Regions from separate parts of the Paenibacillus sp. YAE3 genome, predicted to be linked through region 1. Evidence: riboswitches for the same ligand, from Rfam matches in the RefSeq annotation. Region 1 holds a riboswitch; the other holds the start of a gene.
What was found. A riboswitch is a leader RNA that binds a small molecule or an ion and turns the genes downstream of it on or off. The one in region 1 is predicted to bind cyclic di-GMP.

Region 1 (9,262 bases):
TTGACCCCAAGAGCGAAGTGCGCAATCGCATCCAATTCTTGAAGGATTACCTGCTTCACACAAATAAAAATGGATTCGTGCTGGGCATTTCCGGGGGGCAGGATTCGAGTTTGACGGGTCGCCTGTGTCAAATCGCTGTTGAAGAACTTCGCCGGGAAACGGGCAGAGACGACTACGTGTTCATTGCTTTGCGGCTCCCTTATGGCGTCCAACTGGATGAAATTGATGCCCAACGGTCTCTCGATTTTATCCAACCTGATAATGTATTGGTCGTGAACATCAAGCCTGCGGTGGACGCTGCCGTACGGTCGTTTGAGCAAGCGACAGGGCAGAAAATGTCCGACTTCAACAAAGGAAATCAAAAAGCTCAGGAGCGGATGACCGTTCATTATCGTTTGGCTCATCATTTCAATGTGCTTGTGGTAGGCACGTGCCATGCAGCAGAAGCGTTGACCGGTTATTTTACCAAGTATGGAGATGGAGGCGCGGATTTGACTCCGCTGACCGGATTGACGAAGCAGCAAGGTCGTGAATTGCTCAAGCTTTTGGGCGCAGACGAGCGAATCTACACCAAGCCGCCAACGGCGGATTTGCTCGATGAAAAGCCGGGACTGTTGGAAGAGGACGAACTTGGTCTCTCGTTTAACATGATGGATGCTTACTTAACGGGTCATGCCATTCCGGACGATATTGCCGAGCGGATTGAACGCCGGTTCGAGATGAACGAACACAAGCATTACCTGCCAGTCAAACCGCTTGATACTTGGTGGAGGTAGTCAAACGCAGAAATTGGTCTTACTGTGACATCCCAAAATGCCAAGAGGGTGATGAGGTGGAACACCCTCTTGGCATTGACGGGTTAAGATATGGCTGCGTATGCAAAACAAGGGGAGGAGAGGTCCAGATGGCTGAAGTCACCAAGATTTTTCTAAGTTCTGCTGCGGATCCCGAGTTTAAAAACCTGCGATTAGAAATAAAAACCTCGTTAGAAGAACTAAATCATCGCGTAATTAATTTTGAACACCAGTTTGGTCCTATTGGGCGTGACGCTATTCATACATATCTAGAACGGGTATCGGCCTCTGACGTCTACTTGTTATTCATAGGTCGTCGATCAGGGGCCTATATCAAAAATGAAGACCGAACGACCACCCATCTTGAGTTTGAGCAAGCATATAATGAAAACAAGCAAATTTACGTACTGGTCAGCGATTTTATTAAGGACCATTATTTTTCCACGATCAAACCGTATATTGACCGCTTCTGGAATGATCATGGCAGAATGCCCCTTGCATCGTTCAAAGATGAATTTTTACCCTTTCTTGAATCCCAAGTTGATGTAGATGCTCATGGCGTAGAGCCTTATATTTGGTTTTTCCTTACGGATTTGTATCATAAAAAAATATATTTTGAATCCTTCAACATAGAGAATCCGGAATACTTTTCGCGGTTGCGGAAATATTTAAGCGATGATCTGCGTCGCGGATACAAGTACTTGGCACAGGAAAATGAAATACAAGAGCAGCTTTTACTGGCTCAGTCTTACCCAAGGCTGCAGCGTACCGTATTTTCGCTTACTGCATTACTTGAAGATGGACACATATATGACATGTCCCGCTTTCTTACAATATTAAGGGATGAATTGGATGGCGGCCGCATCGTTTACTCAGGTCGTCATTATGCCGCGCCAACTTTGGGTACGTATCGGCGATGTTGTGGCATTACCCTCTATCAACATTTCAATGGCAAGATGCGATTAGTCCAAAGCGAGGGAAATGTCGGTTATCGATTGGTGCGTTCGTTGGAAGATCCCAATTCCTATGTGGGGGATACGTTCAAAAATTACGATAACGGGTTATATTATGATCAAGCAAATCAGATGCTTTACTTTACGGTGTCCAAAGGGTCCTACGTATTGTGCTTTCATTATCCCTTAGAAGATCGGTGGGGTGATGAACAATTTGAACAATATCAAGAACATGTTAAATATGCTCTAATGCATTCACCAACCTATGACGTCTGCTTGTTTGCAGCTTATTTATTGGGAGGGATTAATAATCAACCCGAAGAAGACGCCGTCTCGAATTAAGCTCAGAATAAAACGAAGAAAACACCTTTCGCGCTGAAAGGTGTTTTCTTCTTTTCTTGAGAGATACCGTTATTGTGCCTTATTTTTTCTCCAGAACAACCATCCTGCAAACAGAATGATCAATCCGAGGAACCCTAAGTTGTAAACGTTCGTAGCTGTGTTCGGCAGCTTGCTGCCGGACTGCATTCCCGTTTGGTCCGCTGGCGAAGGAGCTTTTCCAGACTCCCCGGCAACGGTTCCGTTATCTCCAAACGGAGAGCCCGATCCGTCGCCCGCATCCGGAGCCGTGCCCTTTCCAGGATGGGTTGGCGTTGTTCCTGTTCCAGGATTCGTTGGTGTCGTTCCGCTTCCCGGATTCGTTGGCTCAGGGGTGGTTCCTGGAACGGTTGTTCCAGTTTCAGTTCCCTTTACATTGACCGTCACGACGGACGTCACGGTGCCTCCCCGGCCGTCGCTCACGATCACCGTAAAGCTGTCGCTGCCGGTATAATCGCGCTCCGGTACATACGTCCACGTTCCGTCCGGATTCACCGTTACCGTACCGTGCTTCGGATCGCTTCCTTTCGTATACGTCAGCTTGTCTCCATCCGCGTCCGTACCTTCTATTTTTCCGGTTGCCGGCGTGTTGATCGTCGTCTCCGTAGTATAGGAAGGCACGCTTGGTACCTGATTTGGTTTTCCAGGGTCCGTTCCCGTTCCAGGATTCGGCGTGGTGCCTGGGCTTGTTCCAGGGTCCGTTCCTGGATCTACAGGTGGAGTAACCGGTGGATCTACTGGATCGACCGGCGGGTCGACGGGTGGCTCTACTGGTGGATCCGGATCTACTGGCGGGTCAACCGGAGGATTGACCGGCGGTTCCGGCTCAACGACCACTTTTTCCGTGGGTGTGCCCGGCTGAGTAATATTGTCGCCTTCAACCAATGCGGTATTTTCGATCGTCTTACCGCCTTGTCCCGGTTGAATGACGGCCTTAAACTCCAGCGTATGCCAGTTAATGCCCATAACATTGCCAAATGAGCCATACACTTCTCCCGTTACCGAATAACCGGCATCGTTGTCGTTCTCATCGGTGACCGATGCACCGTCCACCTTTAGGCTGTCCGGCACGTATTTCAAGCCTGCAGGCAATGTATCTGTAATCGTCAGATTCTCCAGATACGTATCGTTGACCACGCCTCTTACACGAATCGTATAGGCGATCGTATCCCCGACTTCATAGGTGGCCTTGCTTACTGTATTCGCTGCGGACTTCTTCGTTTCAATCTGCGGATTCCGCGGATAAACTTCGACTTCATTTCTTGGTCTGTCCGGCGTTCCAATATTGTCGCCCTCGACGGCCGCAATATTGATAATATTCTTGCCTGCTTGTCCCGGCAGCACTTTCGCCTGGAACGTCACCTTGTGCCACGCGGTATCGGTAACATCTCCGAACTGACCGAAGATTTTGCCGTTAGCGAAATGGCCCTTGTCGCCATCTTGGTCATCGGTGACTTGCACGTCGTCAACTGTCAGCGTGCCCGCGACATATTCCAGACCAGCTGGAATCTCGTCCGTGATCGTCAGGTCGGTCACCCGACTATCGGAGGCCGTGTTGCGTGTCTGAATCGTGTAGTGCAGTGTGTCCCCGACTTCCGGATGTGCGGCGTCAGTGTTGCCGTCTGCTTTTTTAAACAGTTCCGCTGTTTTCGTAGACTCCAGAGCGTTTTCGCGCGGATAAACTTCAACAACTTTCTCTGGCGTGCTTGGCGTGGTGATATTATCGCCATTCACGACAGCTACGTTTCGGATGTTTTTGCCAGCTTGACCCGGCAGCACTTTCACTTGGAATGTCACCTTGTGCCACGCAGTATCGGTAACATCTCCGAACTGACCGAAGATTTTACGGTTAGCGAAATGGCCGTTGTCGCCATCTTGGTCATCGGTGACTTGCACGTCGTCAACTGTCAGTGTGCCCGCAACATATTCCAGACCAGCTGGAATTTCGTCCGTGATCGTCAGATTGGTTACCAGACTATCGGAGGCCGTGTTGCGTGTTTGAATCGTGTACTTCAGTGTGTCTCCGACTTCCGGATGTACGGTGTCGGTGTTCCCGGCCGCTTTATCAAGCAGTTCCGCTGTTTTCGCGGATTCCAGCGAAGTTTTTCGTGGGTAAACCTCTACTGCGTTCTCCGGCGTTTTAGGTGTGTTGACATTGTCGCCATCCACGACAGCGATATTTCGGATGACTTTGCCGGCTTGTCCCGGCAATACCTTCACTTGGAACGTCACTTCGTGCCAATTGGTATCCATCACATTCCCGAATTGAGCGAAGACTTTACCGTCTGTGAAATGACCTGCATCGTCGCCTTCAGCATCTGTGACAGCAGCGCCGTCGACTTTCAGCGTGCCTGGTACGTATTGCAGACCTGCCGGAATGTCGTCCGTGATCGTCAAATTTTTAACTAGACTATCTTTGATGTTGTTCCGCGTTTGAATCGTGTACTCCAGCATGTCCCCGACTTCCGGATTTGTGGCGTCGGTGTTGCCGGATGCTTTTTCAAACAGCTTCGCTGTTTTCGTGGACTCCAGCGAAGTTTCACGCGGATAAACCTCGACAATTTGCTTCGGCGTGCTCGGCGTGGTGACATTGTCGCCATCTACGACAGCCACATTTTGGATGTCATTGCCAGCTTGCCCCGGCTGCACTTTCACCTGGAACGTCACCTTGTGCCACGCGGTATCGGTAACGTCTCCGAACTGACCGAAGATTTTACGGTTAGCGAAATAGCCCTTGTCGCCATCTTGGTCATCGGTGACTTGCACGCCGTCAACTGTCAGCGTGCCCGCGACATATTCCAGACCAGCTGGAATCTCGTCCGTGATCGTCAGGTTGGTTACCCGACTATCGGAGGCCGTGTTGCGTGTCTGAATCGTGTACTGCAGTGTGTCCCCGACTTCCGGATGTGCGGCGTCGGTGTTTCCGTCCGCCTTTTTAAACAGTCCCGCTGTTTTTTCAGCTTCTAAATGCGGTTCTCTATACTGGACGGATGTTGTCACATTATTGGACTGGATTGTTTCATTTCCACCTGTCAGCAAGTTTTTGTAGCCAATAGTCGCTATATTGGCGACAGAACCTTCTGCATGGCTGGATAGTGCTTTCACTTTGAATTGTACGGTAATTCCATCAGGTGAGTTAGTCGTGTTTGGCAAATCGCCGAGCCTGATGATTACCTTTTGCCCGTCAAAATGCCCTGCGTCTTGATCGTCTGTATCGGTTAATGCCCCGGCATTCGGACCGTTCACAATTCTTATCGAGCCTGGAATGTATTCCGTTCCTTCTGGAATCGCATCTTCAAAGACGGTATTGGCTGCAATATCTCCACCATTGTTTTTAATGGTTACTTCATAGGTTAATACATCGCCAGCGTATACTTTTCCTTCTGGAGAGACAGTCTTCTCTGCAACTACACATGGCTCTGTTCCTAAGAAAATGTTATCAAGGTAATTACCGAAAGCCACTTTTCCAGTAGATGTACTAATTGCTTTAAAACCAAAACGTGTCACTGTTTGACCTGCTGGAACCGTATAACTCCCTGAATATGTTTTCCATGTAGTCCCAGTTGAAATTCTCATTATTTCTGGTGTGGTATTGAATGGATCAGCCGTAACCGGTCCAATATTCACACTCATCGTATCCACACCACTGTATCCTCTGTGATCTAAGCGCCAATAAATCGTCTGTCCTGGTGTGGTCGGTAATTCCTGGTATAACATACTGTTTTGATCAGCATTCAATTCAGCATATCTACTCGTAAGATTTTCCTTATTCGGAGTATCTGGTGGTATCGTGCTCGGTCGGGCAGGGTCCATGATTTGAATAATTCCTCTTGGTGTACGCCAGACATCAGTCGTTTGCCACCCTGGAACCGTGTCTGCATAGTAATAACCGCCTCCTGCTACCGAGTTATCATAGGTACCAGGTCCCTCCGGCTTTGCAAAATCACCATTAATCAACGCTACTGGTGTAGGACATACCTTGGGATTTAGCTCCGCGGCTTCCGTTTGCACCGGGTTCAATGGAAAAAAACCGCTCAAAGCGACCAAAAATACACTAAATTGAATAAACAGACGTTTTACCACATTTGCTCTAGTTACCGTACGGGTAAGGTTCAATTCCTCTCCCCCCAATCGTTGTTATTTCCAAATCACGCCGGTACTCTCGTTCTTTTAGGATAAGTATGTATTATTCTTGGTCAAAGCCTCTCCTCCTCGCTTATTCATCTCTTCTATAGACAAGGCATAACCCCTCGACTATCCATAATTAAAATTTTAAATATCTGGAAAAGAAAAAACCCCATCCACAAGCAAACGCTAATAGACGGAGTTGTCCGTCGTATTCGGCAACTGGCTGGCATAGCATTCGCTCTTTACAGCAAATACGTTAGCCCCTTTAGCTTTGCGTCCTCATTTTTCAATGAGTTTGCCTTGATCGTACGATCTTGTATGTAATCAAAAATTTAATATATATCTAAAAATATAGTATATATCTAAAAATATAATATAAAAGAATCATAAGTTAGGTTCTTTAGTCTCATTTTTCTAGTATTTTCCTCACCATTTGTCGTTTTTGTGAAAATTGTGACTTTCTTATAAAGCGAAGAAACACCTTTCGTATAGAAAGATGTTTCTTCTTGAGAGATCGTTATTGCACTTTATTTCTTCTCCAGAACAACCATCCTGCAAACAGAATGATCAATCCGAGGAACCCTAAGTTATAAACGTTCGTAGCTGTGTTCGGCAGCTTGTTGCCGGACTGCGTTCCCGTTTGGTCCGCTGGCGAAGGAGCTTTTCCAGACTCCCCAGCAACGGTTCCGTTATCTCCAAACGGAGAGCCCGATCCGTCGCCCGCATCCGGAGCCGTTCCGGTTCCAGGATGGGTTGGCGTTGTTCCTGTTCCAGGATTCGACGGCGTTGTTCCGTTTCCAGGATTCGTTGGTGTCGTTCCGCTTCCCGGATTCGTTGGCTCAGGGGTGGTTCCTGGAACGGTTGTTCCAGTTTCAGTTCCCCTTACATTGACCGTCACTACGGACGTTGTCGTGCCTCCCCGGCCGTCGCTCACCGTCACCGTAAAGCTGTCGCTGCCGGTATAATCGCGCTCCGGTACATACGCCCACGTTCCGTCCGGATTCACCGTTACCGTACCATGCTTCGGATCGTTTCCTTTCGTATACGTCAGCTTGTCTCCATCCGCGTCCGTACCTTCTATTTTTCCGGTCGCCGGCGTGTTGATCGTCGTCTCCGTATTATAGGAAGGCACGCTTGGTACCTGATTTGGTTTTACCGGGTCCGTTCCCGTTCCCGGATTCGGTGTAGTGCCCGGGCTTGTTCCAGGATCTGTTCCCGGATATACAGGTGGAGTAACCGGTGGATCTACTGGATCCACTGGATCGACCGGCGGGTCAACGGGTGGCTCCACTGGTGGATCCGGATCTACTGGCGGGTCAACCGGAGGATCTACTGGAGGATTGACCGGCGGTTCCGGCTCAACGACAATTTTCTCTGTTGGTTCGCCTGGTTGAACGATGTTGTCGCCATCAACCAGCGCCGTATTTTGGATCGTCTGACCGCCTTGTCCCGGTTGAATGACAGCCTTAAACTCCAGCGTATGCCAGTTCATGCCCTTCACATTGCCAAATGAGCCGTACACTTCGCCCGTTACAGAATAACCGGCATCGTTATCGTTCTCATCGGTGACCGATACACCGTCCACCTTTAAGCTGTCCGGCACGTATTTCAAGCCTGCAGGCAATGTATCCGTAATCGTCAGATTCTCCAGATACGTATCGTTGACCACGCCTCTTACACGAATCGTATAGGTGATCGTGTCCCCGACTTCATAAGTGGCCTTGCTTACGCTATTTGTTGCATACTTCTCAGATTCAATCTGTGGATTCCGTGGGTACACTTCCACTTCTGCTCGCGGTCTGTCCGGCGTGCTGGTATTGTCGCCACCTACGGTCGCGATATTGATAATATCTTTACCCGCTTGTCCAGGCTGTACCACGGCCCCAAATTGAACCGTATGCCAATCCGTATCGGTCACATCTCCGAATTGTCCCGTCACTTTTCCATTGGCATAATGACCTTTGTCGTCTCCTTCGGCATCTGTTACAGATTCTCCGTCCACAATGAGGCTGCCCGCGACATATTGCAGTCCCGCAGGAACCGCATCGGAGATCGCGAGGTTTTTCACCAGACTGTCTGTGATCGTGTTTCGCGTCTCAATGGTATACAGCAGTGTATCCCCTACTTCGGGATGCTGCGCGTCCAGGTTCCCTGGTGCCTTTTCCTTAATAACTACGGATTTTTTCGATTCCAACGCTGGAGCATGATAAGTCACGCTGCTTACAACTTCATTGGATTGAATTTTTCCCTCTGATGAGGTTACTGTTGCAGTATTTAAGATTTTCGTATCAAATGCAGCATCATCTTTTACTCGTACTTGAAAACGAATGGTTGCCGCATTTTCTTGACCATTAAGTATCACGCCATCGTTCGCATTGTTCGCAGAAGATTTAATCTTTAACCCTGTGACTAACGGGCTTTGACCGTTAACATCACTAATGGCATTTCCATTAAATTTCGTGCTATTAGCAACATACTCGGTTCCTTCTGGAATGATGTCCGTCAATACGACGTTGTCAGCCGGCATGTTTCCTGCATTGCTAACGACGATCTTGTATTCGATCACGTCGCCTCTTTTAACAGAACTTATTTCTTTGCTTCCATTCACAAACTTCTCTGCCTTCAAATCTGTATAAAAATTGGGGAACACGGCAGAAGTAGCATCCGTAAGAAAATTGATATCCGGTATTTGCACAAGATGTCTAGCCATATTATCCTTCGGATTGGAGGCAAAGAGATCTCCTTGTGTGAACACGATAAGCAGCTCATTCGAAGGCAAGTAGCTTAAACCCGCACCGTATCCAGGAGTTGTGAGTGGAATATTTCCGACTCGCCCATAAACGGTTTCTTGACCTGTACCACGATCATATCGAACCCATTCTTCATTTGTCGCGTCAATATAATAGATGTTTCCTTGATCATCAAAGATGATATCGCGTAAGTTCACTCGGTTATTGGGACTCATACTGCCATCGGTTACAGTCCCCGTATTGGGGTCGATCAAAACAA
Region 2 (15,013 bases), on a different contig from region 1:
ATTATCCGGTGGATGATGGGCGACGTGGAAAGCGTGTTTGCCTACGCGTCGCCGCTCATTCATGACATCGAAGTGGAAGATACCGCCGTGGCCGTGCTGAAATACGCAAACGGCGCTTATGGCGTCATTCAAGGAGCGACGACGGTGAATCCGGGCCAGGAAGCGCGGTTCGAAATTCACGGGGAACACGGCTCGATCGTTTACGGGGACAGCGGCTTCAAAGTGTGGAAAACGGTGGATGGCGATGCGGCGCCGATCGGCGCCAAAAATGGAACCGCCGACGGCTACGACGACCCGCGCGCGATTTCGGCCGACGGGCATTATATTTTGATCGACGACTTGATCAAAGCGGTGAAGGAGAACCGGGAGCCGCTCATATCCGGGGAAGAGGCGCGGAAATCGGTCGAGTTGATTTTGGCCATTTACGAGTCCGCCCGAACCGGCAGGGAAGTGAGACTACAGCCTGGAGGCGCATAAACATGGATCCGAAAACATTGAATATCGGCATGGTCGGCCTGGATACCTCTCATGCCCCTTTATTTGCGGAAATGCTCAATGATCCGGCCCATCCCCATCATGTTCCGGGAGCGCGGGTGACCGTCGCCTTTCCGGGAGGTTCGCCCGATTTTCCGCTAAGCATCGATCGGGTGGCGGGTTTCACCGCCAAAATCGAAGGCGACTTTGGCGTGCGCATGACAGGCAGCATCGGGGAGGTAGCCGAGGAAGCGGATGCGATCCTGCTGCTGACCGTCGATGGGCGGATTCACGCGGAACAGTTTGCGGCCGTGGCCCCGTATGGGAAACCGGTCTTTATCGATAAGCCATTTGCCGTCAGCAGCCGGGATGCGCGCGCCATTGCCGATCTCGCCCGCGAGCATCGGGTGCCGATCATGAGCTGCTCTTCCGTCCGCTGGGCGGAAAATTTGGACGCGGCCGTCCGCGCAGGCGATCAAGGCGGAATCATTGGCGCGGACTGCTGCGGCCCGATGGAGCTGCAGCCGACCCAGCCGGGCTTTTTCTGGTACGGCATTCATATGGCGGATATGCTGTACCGCTGCATGGGCCCGGGCTGCACGGAGGTGCGGGTGACGGCCAATGAGGACCATGATCTGGCGGTCGGCGTCTGGGCCGACGGACGGATCGGCACCATCCGCGGAAACCGCAAAGGGAACCGGCGTTTCGGGGCGCTGCTTCACCGCGAGCAGGGAACCGAATACGTCGATGTCTATGCCGCGCAGAAGCCTTATTTCGCCAGCATGCTGGAAGAGGTCGTCCGCATGTTCCAAACGAAAACGCCGCCGCTCGATATCGAGGAAACGATCGAAGTGATCGCCTTTCTTGAAGCGGCGAACGAAAGCCGGGCAACAGGGAAATCCGTTCCTTTGCGCGTCTCGTTCGCGAAGCGGAACGGATAGAAGCGGGCGCATCAAGACAGGCGGACGGCAGGAATGAAATCAACTTATAAACCTTCCGGCTGTCGGAGAAATAAGGGATGTTGATAGGATCATTGGCTGCCGGAAAAAGAAAGGAGGCGATTGGATGATGGCCGGATTCAAGCTCGGAGTCATTACGGATGAAATTTCGCAAAACATCGAAGATGCCATCCGGATCGCCCAACGGTACGGGCTGGACGGATTGGAGCTGCGTTCGGTCGACGGCAAGCAGCTTCACCGGCTCGGCGACCGGAGGCTGGATGAGATTGCCGCCATGATCCGCGATGCGGGTCTAAGCGTGTGCGGCTTGTCCACGCCGGTGTTTAAATGCAATTTGCATAACAAGGAGGAGGTCGCCGCGCATCACCGCATGCTCCGCCGTTACGCGGAACTGGCGCGGAGGTTCGGTACGGGGATTCTCCGGGGCTTCAGCTTCTGGGCGAACCGGGACGATTATCGCACGGCTTTTCCGGGCATCGTGCGCGAGCTGCGGCATACCGTCCCGGTGCTGGAGGAATTCGGCGTCCAGCTTGCCCTGGAAGCCGATCCTTCCGTGTATGCGACGAACGGAACCAAGGTGGCTGCGCTCGTAAGCGAGGCGGCGAATCCGCGGATCCGGGCTCTATACGATCCGGGCAACGATCTGTGGGACCCGGATGGCGAAACGCCTTACCCGGACGGGTACGAAGCGCTGCAAGGCCAAATTTGCCACATCCACGTCAAGGATGCCGTACGGGAGAACGGCAAAACCGAAGCGGTCGCCATCGGCAGGGGCGAGGTGGGGTATGACCGGCTGCTTGCCAGACTGGCGGAGGACGGATACGACGGCTGGCTTGTCGTCGAGACGCATTACAGGCTGGCTTCCGAGCTGAGCGAAGAGCAGCTGAAGCGTCCTTCGGGATATGCCTTTTCCGCCGGAGGCGAGGAGGCGACGGAGGAGTGCTTGGAGAGCTTCCTCGGCTTGCTGCAGCAGCACGGGCAGCGCGTCGGTTGATGCCGGGGCTGCTTCGGAAAACGATGATTTGATGAGAGGAGGGGTGCATCGATGAATGCCAATGCCCCATCGCCTGAAAGATCATGGACGGCGGGCCGTTTGCGCGTGCATCAATATGCCAGCCGGGACGAGATGGGCAAAGCTGCCGCATCGGAAGCGGCCGAGGCGATCCGGCAAAAACTGAATACGCAGGAAGCCGTACGGATCGTCTTTGCGGCCGCGCCTTCCCAGAACGAATTCCTCGACGCGCTCGTGCGGGAGGAGGGCATCGATTGGGGGCGGGTAACGGCCTTTCATATGGACGAATATATCGGACTCTCCCCGGATGCGCCGCAGCGGTTCAGCCATTTCCTGACGACGAGGCTGTTCAGCCGCGTTCGCCCGGGACGGGTTCACCTGCTGAACGGTGCCGCCGAAGCGGCGCAGGAATGCGCCAGATATGCGGCGCTGCTGCGGGAAGCCCCGCTCGATATCGTTTGCCTCGGCATCGGCGAAAACGGGCATATTGCCTTTAACGACCCGCCGGTGGCCGATTTTAACGATCCCGAGCTTGTAAAACAGGTCAAACTCGATGATAGGTGCCGGGAGCAGCAGGTTCACGACGGATGTTTTGCTAAATTCGAGGACGTGCCGGAGTACGCGATGACGTTAACCGTTCCGGCGCTAATGTCGGCCGAAAGGCTGTTTTGCATCGTGCCCGGAGCCGCCAAACGCTGCGCGGTACAAGGCGCGCTGGAAGGGCCGATGACGACGGCTTGCCCGGCTTCGATCCTGAGAACGCATGCCGGTTGCCGGATGTACCTCGACCGGGATTCCTCGCCGGTCGCGCCGCATTGACGCCATTCGCGCGACGGAGGAAAGCTGGCAGATTAGGACGCAGGACGCCTGGAACATAAAATTTTTCTTGTCTTATCCAAACTTATGAAGCAAGGAGACGGTGCATGGATGGTCAGATCGAACATGGCGACGTCCGGCTTCGAATTGATCGGGAGGCACTACCGTACGGGGGAGCCGGTTGCGGTTCGCATCCGGGAAGGGGTCATCGCGGAATGCAAGAGCATTGACGCAGCGGATTTCGAGTTAAACGCGGTGAACCTGCCGGCAGTCGAAAGCCTTCCGTGGATCGCCCCGGGGCTTGTCGATCTGCAAATCAACGGTTACGGGGGACTGGACATGAACGCGCCGGACCTGGCGGAGGAGACGGTAAAAGCGCTGATCGACAGGCTGTGGGCCGAAGGCGTCACCTCGTTTTATCCGACGGTCATTACGGGCTCCGACGCATCGATCGAACGGGCGCTTGCGGTCATTGATCGGGTTTGCTCCCGGCTGGAGCGGGAAGGCGGCCTGGGCGGGGCGCACAGCATAGCCGGCATCCATCTCGAAGGCCCGTTCATCTCCCCCGAAGACGGGCCGCGGGGCGCCCACAACCGGGCCTTCGTCAAGGCGCCCGACCTGAAGCAGCTTGAAGCGTGGCAGCAGGAGGCCGGCGGGCGCATCCGGATCGTCACGCTGTCGCCGGAATGGCCGGAGGCCGAAGCCTTTATCGCCCGCTGCGCCGAACAAGGCATTGTGGCGGCGATCGGCCATACCGCCGCCTCCGCCGATCAAATCGGGCGCGCAGCCGCAGCCGGGGCCAGCTTGTCCACGCACCTCGGCAACGGCGCCCATCCGGTGCTGCCGCGCCATCCCAACTACATTTGGGATCAGCTGGCGGATGACCGGCTGTGGGCCAGCGTCATTGCCGACGGCTTCCACCTTCCGTCCGCCTTCTTGAAGGTCGCCCGGAAGGTAAAAGGAGACCGGCTGATTCTCGTCAGCGACGCCGTCAGCCTTGGCGGCATGCCGCCCGGGAACTACGATACGCCCGTCGGCGGTCATGTCACGCTAACCGAACAGGGGCGGCTGCATCTTGCCGGCCAGCCGGCGCTGCTGGCCGGATCGGCGCTGCCGCTGACCGCCGGCATCGCGCATATGCGGTCCTGCGGAATTTGCAGCCTCGGGGAAGCTTGGGACATGGCTTCGACCGCGCCTTCCAAGCTGATGAAGCTGGAGACCGGCGCCGGGCTGCAGCCTGGCGCACCGGCGGACCTCGCCGTGTTTACGCTGGACGAGGGGGAAATCCGGATGCTGGAGACGTATAAGCGAGGGAAACGGATGTTTCGTCGTGCCCCGGAGGCAAAATGATGTGAAAACGGCCCCCAAGCCATGCCGACAGGAGAAAGCGTAGCCTCATCTTCAATTCAAAACGACGTAACCAAATTCAAAACGGCGGCCAAGAAAATCGTTCTTGGCCGCCATTTCTTTTGCGCTTCGCGGTGGTGCTTTTTTGCCTTAGAAGCAGCCGCGCCAATTGCCGCCTGTCTTCTTGGACGCGGGTATAACTTGCTTCGCCGGTTTGTTGAACGGGTACGGACAAACAAACCCGTCAGGAAGCGTATTTCTTCCGAAATTCGCCCGGCGTCATGCCGGCATGCCGTTTGAACATGCGGATAAACGAATTGACGTTGTGGTAGCCGACCCGGGCGGCGACGTCCTGGATGCGCAAATCGAGGTTTTGCAGCATGTCCTTGGCCGCGCGGATGCGCAGATCGTTCAAATAATCGCTGAAATTGAGCCCGGTTTTTTCCTTGAAATAGGTGGACAGGTACCCCGAGGTGATATTCAGCTTATCGGCCATCATATCCAGGTTGATGTCCTCATCCAGATGCTCATTGATATAGGTCATGACGAAGGACGTGATCGGGTCGTGGTTTTCCGTTTTGCGCCGGATCAGTTCCAGCGCTGGGCCGAGCAGGCTGCCGAACCAGGCCTCATATTGCCCCGGGCTGTAGAAATGCCGCGTCGATTCCAGCGCCGGAACCGCCGCCGCCTCAAATTCTGCATGCAGGTTCTGGCTGCGCAGCAGCTTGTCGAGCTCGTCGGCCACGTCTTTGGCGAACCGCCGGTATTCGATGGCCGCCGCCTGTTTTTTCTCGAGCACACCCAAGCTTTTCGCGATCCATTCCTGCATGCTGTCGTCGCTTCCGCTGAGCACCCGGTTGTGGAACTCCTGCTCCCATGTGGCTTTGAAGCAGCGGGCGTCTTTGCCGGGCGCGGCGCTATCCGGGCGGATCCACTGGGTTTCATCCCGAAGCTTCCGCTGTTTCAGCATGCCGTTCACGCAAGCGAGCGCCGCCGTGAATGAAGCTCCCGCAGGCTGTACCGGGCTTTCCGCCATCGTGACGAGGTAGGAGCTGCGGTCCCGGTCGAACACCTGCTGCAGATGCCGAAGCTGCGCCGAGGTTTCCGCGTTTTCATCAGGAAGGAAAACGATGGACAAAATCTGGCAGGGTTCGGTTTGGAGCGTGACGGAGTCCGGATACACCTGCCGCCAAATCTGGTCGACGTATTCCCGCATGTAATAGGCCCCTTTTTCCTGCACCAAAGGATACTCGGCGCTGGCTTCCTTGAAAATAATCTGGTATGCGACCATGACGTATGGCATGCTGACATCCGCCAGCTCCTTCAGCTCGCTCAGGTTCATATGGATGTTTTTCAGGCGGTTGGTGTAGGCGTAATGGCGCAGCAGCGAATTTTTTCGGGCCAAATCGCTGGAGATCCGCTGATGGGTGGAGCGCAAATGCTGGACCCTCCGGCTGATCAGCTCGATTTCCTTGAACGGTCCCTGCACCGGTTCGGGCTCGTCGGCGCGCAGGGTATCGGCCATGATGCGGATCGGGCGATGCACCCTGCGGCTGAACGCATACGTCAACACGATCAGCAGGCCGACGATGCCGAGGAGCGAAAGCAGCACGAGATTCAAATTCAGAAGCTGGGAGGAGATGCTTTGGACGGGCACGCGGCTGACATACATGAACCCCGTGTCGGTTCCTTTCCGGTAAAAATAGTACGCGTCTTTCGTCTGCACGAACGAATGCCGTTCGTCAAACGTATGAAGGGCAGGCAGCAGACCCGCGTCGGATCCGGCTTCAGGCGCATAAAGCGGGCGACCATCCGAATCCAAAATATAAAAGCTGCCGCTCATGGCGGATTGCAGGTTCCGGGCGAGCCGTTCCGCATCCAGCGTGGCCACCAGATACATATCCTTGTATGGCATCATTTTGATGACGACGGGCATGAGTTTGCCCTTGGAGCGAACCGATCCGGCCGTGTTTTCCGTAAACGCCGCCGCGGGAAATACCCGGAACGCGTAACGCTTTCCGAACTGCTCATCCCAAAAAGCCGGCGGGTACGACGGGCTTGCATAATACGTGCCGAACATCGCCTTTGCGCTGCTCGTCCCGTCCTTTTCGACGACATAGGCGTCCTTTTGAAAATAGATGATTAAATTGTCCATCCCCAAAAAAGGGTTCCCATACAGCCGCTTCATTTCCCCGATCACGTCGTTGACGTAGCCGTATGCCTGATTGCGCTTGACCTGGCGCAGCTGGTTTACGTACGTCATCCATTCCGGGTTTTGGCTCAAGCCCAGCACCATCTCCCGGGTCAGCCGGAATTGGTTTTCGAAGCCCGAGGCCGCATGGTTCATGGCCAGCTCGTTGTATTTCACGATCTCCCGGTGGATTTGCCCTTTCAAATAAAAAAAGGAAACGAGATTGAAGGCGGTGAGCAGCAAAATGACCGCGAGGAAACCGGACAGCAGCTTGGTGAACAAGGTGGAAAAGCCAAACCTTCTCTTCATCAGCACAAACGACATCAGGTCGACACCTCCATGCAAGTATAGGCCCGCCTCCCGAAGGGTGAATGAAAATATCGGCCTACAGTGACTTTATCATAAGGTTTATTTTCGCGTTCACACAATATTCACCTTTTCAGGATTCTCTACAACCTTTCCACTCACCCGAAAAAAAGGGGATGGCGCCGCAAACTTGCCGATTTATTTTCCGCAGGGGCATCCGTTATGCTGTCGTACAGGAAGGCAAAAAGAAATACGACTTGGCGAAAAGGGGGTGCGGAAGGGACATGAAAACGGCGGAAACAAATTTGCCCGGAGCCGGCACAGCGTTAAAAGGACGCTCCCGCGCCCGCCCGGAAAGGGGGCGAATCGCGCGGGCATTCCGGCGGAGCAAATATTTATGGCTGCTGTTTTTGCCCTGCCTGATCTATTACGCGGTGTTCAAATACGCGCCGATGTTCGGACTGGTCATCACGTTCAAAAACTACAACGTCTTTAAGGGCATCTGGGCGAGCGATTGGGTCGGCCTGAAGTATTACCGGATGTTTTTCAGCAACCCGGACTTTTGGGTGTTGATGAAAAACACGTTTTTGCTGGGGCTTTACAAGCTGATCTTCGGGTTTCCGGCGCCGATCATTCTCGCGCTGCTGATGAACGAGGTCCGAAACGCCATATTCAAACGATGGGTGCAGACCTTCAGCTATTTGCCGCATTTTATTTCCAACGTCATCGTAGCCAGCATGGTCATCATGTTCCTGTCGCCGACGGGAGGCATCGTCAATCATGCCATTACCGCGCTGGGCGGGACGCCGATCAATTTCATGATGGAGCCGGGGCTGTTCCGGCCGATCTACGTCCTGTCGGAAATTTGGCAGCATATCGGCTGGGAAACGATCATTTTCCTGGCGGCGCTGACGGCGGTGGACCCGCAGCTGTACGAGGCGGCCGGCATCGACGGCGCGGGCAGGTGGAGAAAGCTGTGGCATGTGACCCTGCCGGGGATCGCGCCGACGATCATGATCATTTTGATCCTGGATATCGGCAAGGTGCTGGAAATCGGGTTCGAAAAAGTATTTCTGATGTACAATCCCGCCGTCTACAGCACGGCCGACATTATCAGCACCTATGTGTACCGGGTCGGCATGGAGCAGGGCAATTTCAGTTACGCCTCGGCGATTGACCTGTTTATGGGCGTCATCAGCTTTATTTTTATCTTTTCGGCCAATTACATCAGCCGGCGGTTGGGAGGAACGAGCCTATGGTAACTTTGGGGCGCGGCCGGCGCCGCATCAGCGTCTTCACGGTCGTCAATACGCTCATCATGCTGCTGGTTGCCGCCGTGATGCTGTATCCTTTCGTGTATATGCTCGCGGTATCGCTGAGCGAAGACGTATACGTGATGAAAGGCGAAGTCACGCTCTGGCCGAAAGGCTGGAATTTTCGGATGTATGAGCTGGTCCTTGGCGATCCGAAAATTTGGACGTCGTACCGGAATACAATTCTTTATACGGTGCTCGGCACGGCGATTGCCATGCTGGTGACATCGATGGGGGCGTACGCCCTGTCGCGCAAGGACATGACGTTTCATAAAGGTTTTACGGTTTTAATCGTGTTTACGATGTTTTTCGGCGGCGGCATGATCCCGACGTTTCTGGTCGTGCGTTCGCTGGGGTTGGTGGATACCATCTGGGGCATGGTGCTGCCGGGCGCGGTCAGCACCTGGAATTTGATCCTGATGCGGACGTTTTTCAGCGGCATTCCGAAAGAACTGGAGGAATCGGGGCGGATGGACGGCCTGAACGATATCGGGATCTTTTTCCGGATCATCGTGCCGCTATCTAAACCGGTGTTTGCCACCATCTCGCTGTTTTACGCCGTCGGCATCTGGAATAACTTCCTGTATCCGCTTCTCTATTTGCGGAGTCAGGAGCTGTTTCCGCTGCAGGTGCTGCTGCGCAATCTCGTCTTGGCCGGCAGCGTCAGCTCCGGGCAGGTCACGCAGATCGGCGGCGATAACCTGGTGGTCGAGGATTCGCTCAAATACGCCACGATCATGGTATCGACGCTGCCGATTTTGATCCTGTATCCTTTCGTGCAAAAATATTTCGTAAAGGGTTCCATGATCGGCGCGGTCAAAGGCTGACATCCATGGCTTTTGCTTTCGGAACGAAAAAAGAATTCAAGGGGGATGTACATGGGCAAAAAACGGTCGTATACGATTTTGGCGGCGCTGCTCGTATTGATGCTTGCTGCGGCCGGCTGCACTTCGGGCACGGGAAAGGAAACTCCGGCCGCGGAACCGAAAGGCGGGACCGAACCTGCGGCGCCATCGAAAAGCGAGGTCACACTCTCGGCGCTTCTGGATAACAACGCAACCTTTCCGTACAGCAAGGATTGGCCGATTTGGAAATGGATCAAAGACAAAACGGGCGTGACGTTAAACGTCGAAACGCCGTCCGGCAAGCTGAGCGATACGCTTAACCTGGTCATGGCCTCGGGCAACCTGCCGGACCTGATGTATATGTCGAGCCGCCGCGATTCCAACAAATACGGCGATCAGGGGGCTTTGGAAAACATTTTGGACCATGTCGACCAGATGCCGAACCTGAAAAAATGGATGGAGCAATATCCGGAAGAAGCGAAAGCGGCGCTGTCCGCCGACGGCAAAATGTATATGTTCCCGAACCAGGGCTTCGGGGAAACGAACCGGATGATCTGGCTCTACCGCGAGGATGTTTTCAAAAAGCATAACCTTGCCGTTCCCAAAACGTACGAAGAGCTGCATCAAGCCCTCAAAAAACTGAAGGAGCTTTATCCGGAAAGCTATCCGCTTTCCATGCGCTTCGGCCAAATCCCGGATGAAATGATGGCGAATTTGACGACCAATTTCGGCAGCGGCACGGACGTCTATTACAACTTTGACGAGAAAAAATGGAAGTTCGGACCGACGGAGGACAACTACAAGGCGATGGTCGGCATGTGGCACACCTTCTACAAGGAAGGGCTGATTCCGCCGGATTTTCTCTCGATCCAGACGAAGCAGTGGCAGGACGTCATGTCCACCGGCCAGTCGTTTATTACGATCGACTATATCAGCCGCGTCGATTTTTTCAACAACGCCATGCGCAAGGACAATCCGGAATACAGCCTGCAGTTTATGGCGCCACCGTCCGGGCTGCCGGGCCAGAAACCGCAGAATCCTTATTTCCACTACCTTGAGGGCGGTTTGACGGTTGCGTCGACCTCCAAGCATAAAGACGACATCATGAAATACATGGACTTTTTCTACAGCGAAGAAGGGCGGACGTTAAGCAGCTGGGGCAAAGAAGGCGAAACGTATACAGAGGAAAACGGGCAGAAAAAATTCAAACCCGAGTTCACCGACGTGACGGAAATGCGGAAGCAGACCGGACTGCAGACGAGCGGCACGTACACCTGGATCGACTTTAACGCGCATCTGTCGCTGTTTTCGCCGGATTTGAAAAAGGCTTACGAGGAAGCCGTCAAATATGATCCGCCTGCGATGCAGCCGAAACCGGCGTTTACGGACGAGGAAAACGAGGTGCTTTCGGTCACGGGGCAGGCCGTGAAAAAATACAGGGAAGAAAACTTCTCTAAATTCGTCCTCGGCACAAGAAGCTTAAACGAATGGGACCAATACGTAAAAGAAATCAACGGGCTCGGCGTGCAAAAGCTGATCGACACGTACGATGCGGCGCTGAAAAGAGTAGAGGAGACGAAGCTGGAAAATAAGTAGGAGGGACGTGAATTTCGCGCCGATTCCATGAAACACCTGGCCGAAAGCCGGGTGTCTTTTTTTATGGGAGCACAAATGAACGCTTATCTGATATCGAAGGATGCAAAAAGCCAGGCGAATTTTTACATCGATTCTCTCGGCGGGGAAAGCAAATATCCTTTTGCCCTTCAGCCCTGGGGCGCTTATTATGGAGAGGTCATTGACCGGTTCGGCGTGACGTGGATGATTACGAAGAAATAGTTCCTGGAATTTGCCTCCATCTATGCAGGCTTCGGCTCGGAGGTTACCGTTCTTGAGAACGGCGGCGTATTGCAGACATTGAACATCGTTGGCGATCGATGGTCTTTGATGATCATACATGAGATTTTGGTCGGTAAAAAAAACGTCCGCTGGTTATGTCCGCATACGGTCTGTTCCCTCATGTCCGCGCATACCAAAAAACCCGGCCGATTCTTCTGATGAATCGGCCGGGTTTTCGTGCGTTGATGATGCTGCTTATTTAGGCTGCACCGTATCTTTGTCCGACGTCACGATCACGACCTCGGCGCTTGTGATACCCGGCAGCGATTTGGTCATGATCGGCGAATGGAACGCGACGATTTTCGTTCCGGCGCGAAGATCCGTGTCGCCGCCGATCAGCGGGATGATCGTCGTATCCTTCGAAATGTTCAGGATCACGTCGTTTGCCGTGGAATTATCGGAACCGACGTTCACGTACACTTGATCTTTGGATGTGCGGTCGGACGGCATGACGGTGCCTTCGATTTTGACGGCTTCCGCTTTTTTCACCACGATTTTGTCTGCATGGGTGTGAGCGGGATAAATCAGCGTCATGACGGCGCTGTAGGTCGCTTCCACATGGCCGCTCGTTTTGAGCGCATCCTTGGTCAGTTTGTTGCCGTCTTCATCGACGATTTGCGTTTTGTCGTCGATGGACAACACGACATAGTTGACGCCGCCTTTTTCCAGCGGTTGGCCGATGACCGTGATTTTGCCGTCTTTTTGGTCGGTAATGACGCCTGCGGTCCCTGCCGTCAACTCGTTAACCTCCCCGGGATTGACGTCTTCCATGTTCGTGTTCACGATCACGTAATTCGTTCCGGATTGCGGCGGAAGGCTCATTGCAACGGCCGGACCGTAAAATGCTCTCACGCTCATGCCTTCCTTGATGTCTCCGGCGGCGATGGCTTTGCGGTTTTGATCGATGATCGTTGCTTTATCCGCGAAATGCAGCCAAATTTCCTCGTCGTGTTTGTTGTAAAGGTCAGTGCCTTTTACCAAAATGCGGCCGTCTCTTACCTCGGTTACCTTACCGTCGATAGCCGAGAAGCTTTGGTCCTGAACGACCAGCGTCAGCGCGGTTCCGCGGGCCGGAAGGCTTTTTGTGATGTTCGGGCTGTAGAAAGCTTTGACGGTTTTGTGCCCGTCGATGATTTTTTGCAGAGGAACGGTTTTGCCTTTGGCGTCGATGAATTTCGTTTTTGGCGTAATGGCCAGGATGATTTCGTCCTGATCGGTCGGCGCGAGTCCGCGTCCGGTCACGGTAATGAATTTATCCGATTTGTCTTGCACGAAATCCGTGATTTGTCCCCAGGTTGCCGGAACGTTTTTGACGTCGGTTTGCTTGTTGGCGTTTCCCTTTTGCACCGCTTGGGCAGGGAGCTGCTGCGCGTTTGCCGCCACGGGCATGGCTGCCAGAGCCAAAATGGATGCGGTCGCGAGCACTTTGTACATTTTATTCATCTGTCATTCCTCCTATATACGTGAGCTTGTACGAACGTTTTGGTTATCAGTCGGCAGCTCATTTCCGAAATACTTTTGCCAAACCTTTCATTGGAAAATGATGCATGCCTTTCACCGTTCCAGACGGGACGTTAACACAAAATGTTGCATAAGCGGCTGTTTTCAAAAAAAACCGGCACCTGGCCTTTTTTAGTTCAAGATGGTTTGCGTGGTGAACTGCGGTTGGTTTTCTTCCTGTTAGAAGAAATAAAAATGTTTTTGTTTACGCAATTGTGCAATGTTGAATGACGAAAATTAAGGTTCTAAGAACCATATATTTCATTACATATTGTAACTTTTTGTAACTATTTATATAATTCTGATTAAAAATAGATTCAAAGAACTACGCAGAAAGCGCTAAACCAGGTGCTTGAACAAAGGCAAACCCGTACGAAAGTCGGGGACGCAAAGCCACGGGTCTTACTCCATGAAGCCTATTCATGGACTGACAGCCGGGTTGCTCATGGTGCTTGGTTTTTTGCTGTCTTAAGGAGGAAAAACATGAGGGGTAGCACTAAAAAATGGATGTCAGCTCTGCTTGCGGCAGGACTGCTGGGGGGAGTCATTCCGGAGGTACAGCGGGTCTCAGCGGAAACCGTATTCACCTATCAGGACGAAATGTCCCCGTTATCGATTAGCGGCGCAAACATCCGGATTTCGGGTGAACATGCGGTATGGCGCGGAAACAGCGCCAAGCTGAAAGGGCAAATTTTTTACGGGAATACGAAAACCGGACAAAGCCAAGCGATCACGACCCATGGAAAATTGACCGATTCTCCTTCCGTCGGGATCAACGGCAAAGGGGAAGCGGTCGTCGTTTGGATCGATAAGCGGAATGACAGCGGCACCGACGACAATTTGAACTGGGACGTATACAGCTACAATGTCAGCACGAAAACCGAAACCAAGCTGAACAAAAATACGGGACAAAACAGCGCGCCGCTGGCGGACGGCGATTTTGTGGTCTGGCAGACGTTTCCTTCCTATACGATGACCTTGTACAACTTGGCAACTGGAGAGTTAACCGATTTGGGGCGAGGCCGGGATCCTGTGATAAAGAACGGACGCGTTGTCTACAAAGGCGGCGAAGACGGAGATTTATACGAATATAACGTCGCCGCGGGCAAACATAACAAAATCGTCGACCTGCCATATACCGAATATGTGGAGCGTTTTGTATATAACGGCGAAGAAATTTTATGGAAACAAAAAGATTTGGACGGAAACGGGAAGTACGTCTACATAGATATGAGCAGCAACAGCCCGCAACCGGTCGATTTGACGAAGCCGGCCAAGGAAGGGCAACGCGAGTATAAAGAAATGAGTATCTCCCACGGAACGGCTGTCTGGCTGGAAGCTTCCGGCGATGCGGCGATCATGCGGGCAGCCGATCTGAAAAGCGGGCAAATCTTCAGTTTGGGCCTGACGAAACCTACCGCTTTTATCGGCTTTAACGGGGAGAAGCTGACATTCGTCAACAACGGAACGTTGGTTAGCCGAGATATTATCCGGACCGAAAAAACGGAAGCCACGCCGGCAAACGGCAGCGGAACCGGAAGCATACCGGCTGATGGCATCGTTATCGGGCCGAAAGGAGGCGTGGCGGCGAAGGGGCAAGCGTTCCAGCTTGAATTCGGCCAGGGAGCGTTCGCTTCCGATACCCGGATTACGCTTGAAAAAATCGGCAGCCTTCCGTCCGACCGTCTCGCGAGCGGCATGACCTGGACCGGCGTGGCGTGGAAGTGGACCGCGGACACGAAACCTTTGAAATCCGCTGCGCTAACCTTCCAGCTGGATGAGCCGCTGAAAAATGCCGATGCGGCAAACCGCGCAGGCATTTACCGCTTTGACGAAAGCGCGGGACGCTGGGTATACAGCGGGGGAACGGTCGACGCGTTGTGGAAAACGGTACGCGCGAAGGTTCAAGAGTCGGGCTTATACGGCATTTTCCTGTATGCGCCATCCTTTAAGGACATGAACGGCCATTGGGCGAAGGCGGAAGTGGAAGTGCTGGCCTCCCGGTGGATCGTGAACGGCATGGAAAACGGAGCGTTTGCGCCCGGGCAGCCGGTGACGCGCGCGCAATTCGCCAAGATGCTCGTTCAAGCCGCCGGGCTGGATGCGCAGCAGCCTGAGAATCGCCGCTCCTTCCGCGACGTCCCTGAGGGGCATTGGGCGGCCGACTCGGTCGAGCAGGCGGCGGCAGCGGGATGGATCAAAGGGTATGAAGGCGGCCTGTTCAAGCCGAATGCGCCAATCACCCGGGCGGAAATGATGGTCATGCTGGCGAATGCGGCAGGCCTTCGTAAAGACGAACAAAGCGATCTCCTCGCCGGATACAAGGACGCCGGATCGGTTCGGGATTGGGCCAA

Region 2: linked by a shared signal. The riboswitch ahead of AC27KL_RS01995 (S-layer homology domain-containing protein) and the one ahead of AC27KL_RS23855 (isopeptide-forming domain-containing fimbrial protein) in region 1 are both predicted to bind cyclic di-GMP.

The regions. Positions count from the first base shown of each region.
Region 1 is NZ_BAAIYF010000015.1:56,844-66,105, forward strand. It holds gene nadE (ammonia-dependent NAD(+) synthetase) at 1-776, shown strand, start outside; gene AC27KL_RS23850 (DUF4062 domain-containing protein) at 905-2,089, shown strand; gene AC27KL_RS23855 (isopeptide-forming domain-containing fimbrial protein) at 2,159-6,241, opposite strand; cyclic di-GMP riboswitch class I at 6,465-6,563, opposite strand; gene AC27KL_RS23860 (isopeptide-forming domain-containing fimbrial protein) at 6,771-9,262, opposite strand, start outside.
Region 2 is NZ_BAAIYF010000001.1:433,456-448,468, reverse strand. It holds gene AC27KL_RS02050 (Gfo/Idh/MocA family protein) at 1-477, shown strand, start outside; gene AC27KL_RS02045 (Gfo/Idh/MocA family protein) at 480-1,415, shown strand; gene AC27KL_RS02040 (sugar phosphate isomerase/epimerase family protein) at 1,540-2,427, shown strand; gene AC27KL_RS02035 (glucosamine-6-phosphate deaminase) at 2,479-3,264, shown strand; gene AC27KL_RS02030 (N-acetylglucosamine-6-phosphate deacetylase) at 3,373-4,611, shown strand; gene AC27KL_RS02025 (helix-turn-helix domain-containing protein) at 4,853-7,144, opposite strand; gene AC27KL_RS02020 (ABC transporter permease) at 7,390-8,367, shown strand; gene AC27KL_RS02015 (carbohydrate ABC transporter permease) at 8,361-9,245, shown strand; gene AC27KL_RS02010 (extracellular solute-binding protein) at 9,297-10,859, shown strand; gene AC27KL_RS02005 (hypothetical protein) at 10,923-11,099, shown strand; gene AC27KL_RS02000 (peptidase) at 11,355-12,602, opposite strand; cyclic di-GMP riboswitch class I at 13,011-13,106, shown strand; gene AC27KL_RS01995 (S-layer homology domain-containing protein) at 13,143-15,013, shown strand, end outside.